Regions from separate parts of the Bradyrhizobium sp. B039 genome, predicted to be linked through region 1. Evidence: riboswitches for the same ligand, from Rfam matches in the RefSeq annotation. Region 1 holds a riboswitch; the other holds the start of a gene.
The links. A riboswitch is a leader RNA that binds a small molecule or an ion and turns the genes downstream of it on or off. The one in region 1 is predicted to bind ZMP and ZTP.
Positions count from the first base shown of each region.

Region 1 (2,196 bases):
GTCGGCGTCGAGCGCGCGGTTCATCGCGATGATGCCGCCGAACGCCGAGGTCGAATCGCAGGCGAGCGCTTTGCGATAGGCGCTGACGAGGTCGGAGCCCTCAGCGACGCCGCAGGGATTGGCGTGCTTGACGATGACGCAGGCCGCGGTGCGCTTGGCGTCAAACTCGCCGATGCACTCGTATGCCGCATCGGTGTCGTTGATGTTGTTGTAGGAGAGCTCCTTGCCCTGCAGCTGCCGTGCGGTCGAGACGCCCGGGCGCTTGTCGGGAGTCGCATAGAATGCCGCGGTCTGGTGCGGGTTCTCGCCGTAGCGCAGCGACTGGATCAATTTGCCGCCGAAGGCGCGGAAATCAGGTGCGTCGATCTCGAGCTGCCGGTTGAACCAGTTCGAGATCGCGGCGTCGTAGGCCGCGGTGCGCGCATAGGCCTTCGCGGCAAGCCGCCGGCGCAGCTTCAGCGTGGTTGCGCCCTTGTTGGCGGCGAGCTCGTCGAGCACCGCCTTGTAGTCCTCGGCCTCGACCACCACGGCGACGTCGTCATGGTTCTTGGCGGCGGCGCGGATCATCGCGGGGCCGCCGATGTCGATGTTCTCGATGCAATCCTCGAAGCCCGCGCCTTTGTCTACGGTCGCCTCGAACGGATAGAGATTGACGACGAGCAGATCGATCGGCGCGATGCCGTGCGCCTTCATCGCATCCGCATGGTCCTTGTTGTCGCGGATCGCGAGCAGGCCGCCATGCACCTTCGGATGAAGCGTCTTGACGCGGCCGTCCATCATCTCGGGGAAGCCGGTCAGCTCGGAAACGTCCTTCACCTTGAGGCCGGCCGCGGCGATCGCCTTGGCGGTGCCGCCGGTCGAAACCAGTTCGACGTCATGGGCGGCAAGCGCCTTGGCGAATTCGATCAGGCCGGTCTTGTCGGAGACGGAAAGCAGGGCACGGGTGACGCGGCGGGGATGGTCAGTCATGAGCAAGATCCTCTGTCTTAAGGAGTGTCTATGCCCAGGCGCGCGGCGTCTTAAGTCCCGCGCTTCCCGATGGTGCTCCATCCAAGGTCGCCAGTCGCGCGAGCGAGCGCTCGATAGCAGCTTTCGGCCGTTTTCACAACGATGAGATGGGGCCGAATCGTGCGCATTTACAGCGGAAGTTCCGGCTCGCGGCGGGCGTTGCGGCGGGCATTGGTGACAGCGGGCGAAGCGGTGGAGCGGACAAAGCTCCAGCGGAGCGAGGGCGCCTGGCGGGCATCCTGCCGGACCACGATCTGCGCGGTGCGGCGCGGGCCGTCATTGCCGGCCAGGAACACGCTGTCCTCGAGATCGACCTTGTCGTCGAGCGCCTCGAAGGTCCAGACGTCGCGGTTCGGCAGCACCAGCATGACGCCGCGGGCATCCGACAGCCGGCTCGCCTTCACCGCCGGATGCAGATGGAAGCGGACCGCGAAATCGGCATCCGCACCCTTGAAACGTCCGCCTTGCGGCGGCGACAGCGTGTCCTCGCCGTCGATGCGCGCGCCGTCATTGGCGATCATCAGGACGCGGCGATGGATCGCGCCGAATTTGGCGAGATAGCCGTCATGCGACGTCGTGAGCAGCGTGCCGTTCTGAACGACCTCGCGATAGCTCTCGACCTCGACCGGGCCGCTGGTGACGGGCGAGCCATGCAACAGCCGCTTCATCGCCGACATCTCCACGAACTGGCATGAAGAGGTGTCGTGATAGGTCAGCGTCGAATGCGCCGCCGTGCTGCGCGCGAACGGCCGCCAATTGTCGCGGCCCGTGGTCGGCATCCCGCAATTGGTGACGATGCGGCTGATGCCGGAGGACAATTCGAACGACAGGCAGCCGGCATGGGCGTCGTGGCTGACGCCGGCCGGCGGTGGCGGCCCGGTGTCGATGATCAGTGTGGTCTGGCCGGCATCGAGGCGCTGGAAGCCGGTATGCGGCATGTTCGCCATTGGCGCGCCGTGGGTGTCGTCATAGGCGAGCAGCGTGGCGAGCAGGTCCGAGGGCGTTGCGCTCATGCCGTTGAACAGCGCGAAATTGCCGTCGCCGTGCCGAAAGAAGCGCAGCATCGGCATCATGCGGTCGATCGCGTTGAGCAGCGCCGGCGGCGGCGCGATGTTGCGCGCGGCAAAGGTCTGCCGCAGCGGCAAGAGGTCGATCAGGAGCTCGATCAGCGCGCCCGGATTGCGGGAG
Region 1 is NZ_CP152416.1:65,741-67,936, forward strand. Features, by position in the region: gene purH (bifunctional phosphoribosylaminoimidazolecarboxamide formyltransferase/IMP cyclohydrolase) at 1-969, opposite strand, end outside; ZMP/ZTP riboswitch at 995-1,077, opposite strand; gene AAFG50_RS00325 (heparinase II/III family protein) at 1,137-2,196, opposite strand, start outside.

Region 2 (2,196 bases), 2.8 Mb from region 1:
GTTTGTGGTGATGGCTATGGCATCAAGCACATCCTCGGCGGCCCGCCCGTCCAGTCCGACGGACGCTGCCGTATCGACGACCATCATGTGATTGTCCGTTCCGTCCGTGACCAGCTTCATCCCGCGCTCCATCAGCGCGCCGGCAAGAACCTTCGCGTTGCGCAAAACCTGCCGCGCGTAAACCTGGAAATCCGAGGTCGCCGCCTTCTTGAGCGTCACGGCAATCCCGGCCACGACGTTCATGTGAGGTCCGCCCTGCAAACCGGGAAATACGGAAGCATCGATCCGACCGGCATTTTCTTTCCGGCACAGGATGATCCCGCCCCGGGGGCCGCGCAGTGTCTTGTGGGATGTCGTCGTCATGACGTCGAAGCCGGCATCAAGCGGATTGCGCATGACATTCGCGGCAACCAATCCGCCATAGTGGCTCACGTCAGCCATCGTGAGCGCGCCAACTTCGTCGGCAATACTCTTGAATGCCGCATAGTCCAGGTCGCGCGGATAGGAGCTGTAACCGCACAACACCATCTTCGGACGCGCTTCACGCGCAATCGCGCGCAATTCGTCGAAATCTATCGCGCCGCCGTTTGACGGAGCCGTCTTGTAGCGAATGAAGTTGAACAAACGCCCCATGTGGGACACCGGCGCGCCGTGGGTGAGATGACCGCCATGGGACAGGTCCATGGCGAGAATGGTGTCGCCGGGCTCCAACAGGCCGAGATAGACGGCCTGATTCATCGGTGATCCGGAAAGAGGCTGAACGTTGGCGTGCTCGGCACGAAAAAGCGAGCAAGCGCGCTCGCGTGCGAGGCGCTCGATTTCGTCCGTATACTGCTGGCCGCCGTAGTATCTGCGTCCCGGATATCCCTCGGAATATTTATTGGTGAAGACCGATCCGAGCAGCTCAAGCACCTCCGGGTAGGTGTAATTCTCGGACGGAATCAGTTCGACGCCGTCCTGTTGGCGGCGCTCTTCCCCCGCAAGGGCGGCGGCGATCTCTTGATCGTTGATGGACAGTTCGTTGCGAAACGACGGCATGCTCGGGCTCCTCAACACGCTGTTTTTCCAGCAGATTGGTTGCCCAGGCGATCGGCGTCGGAACCCTTCGCGCTTCACCGTGGTCGATTCCACGTTAGCTCGCCAGTCGCGCGATAGGACGAATGAGCACGGAGACTCTTCGTAAAGTAAAGCTTAGCCGACCTGCGGACCTGCAGCAACTACCGGTTCCCGCAGGCCGTGCCGGTTGAGGCAACGCTCGGAGCCGCATGAGCGAAGCGACATGCGGGGTCACCTTCCCGGATATCGCTGCGCTCATCCGGGCTTCGAGGTCGAGCGTGGAAAAAAGTGAGGTGGCTACTTCAACTTCAGCCGATACGTCTCGTGGCAGTCGGTGCAACGATCGTTGATCGCGGTATAGGCGGCCTTGAGGCTCGCGACGTCGGTGATCTTGCCCTTGACCTGCGCGATCGCCTTCTGCACCGGCGGGATCTTGGAGTCGAAATCGGCCTTGTTCTTCCAGACCTTCGGCGAGGCCCCATAGGTCGCGTTCACCACGTCCTGCTTGGGATTGACCTCGAAGGTCTTGGCGATCTTGGCGACGTCGGTCTCGAGATTGGCGATCGCCTCGTCGGCGGCCTTCTGGTCGTAGGGGATATCGCCCTTGGTCATCTTCAGGATGACCGTATAGAGGCTCTTGGCCTGCGAGCGCATCAGATTATCCTGTTGAACCGCGACCTCCTGCTGCGCCATCACGGCGCCCGCGCCCAATAGCAGGGTCGTCACGACAATCATCGTCCGTTTCATTGGTTAGTTTCTCCGACTCGCAAATGCCTTGGGATTGGACCCTCCACCCGCTTCACGGGAGTCGCGATCCATCCATGGATAGAACCCCGCGCGGGGCGTTTATTCCCGCGCGGCAGGATTGTGGCTTACAGGCTGTGACGGCGACGGTGCTCGCTGATGGCGATCCACACCCGTTCCGGGGTCGCCGGCATGTCGATGTGGTCGATCTTGTACTCGCGCCAGAGCCCGTCGACGATGGCGTTGACGACGGCCGGACAGGAGCCGATCGCGCCGGCCTCGCCCGCCCCCTTCACGCCCATGGGATTGGTCTTGCATGGAACGTTGGCGGTCTCGAACACGAAGTCCGGACCATCAGCCGCCCGCGGCAGCGCGTAGTCCATGAAGGTCGCGGTG
Region 2 is NZ_CP152416.1:6,175,836-6,178,031, forward strand. Features, by position in the region: gene glyA (serine hydroxymethyltransferase) at 1-1,038, opposite strand, end outside; ZMP/ZTP riboswitch at 1,073-1,158, opposite strand; gene AAFG50_RS29420 (cytochrome c) at 1,354-1,803, opposite strand; gene AAFG50_RS29425 (xanthine dehydrogenase family protein molybdopterin-binding subunit) at 1,929-2,196, opposite strand, start outside.
Region 2: another riboswitch for ZMP and ZTP. It lies ahead of glyA (serine hydroxymethyltransferase); the one in region 1 lies ahead of purH (bifunctional phosphoribosylaminoimidazolecarboxamide formyltransferase/IMP cyclohydrolase).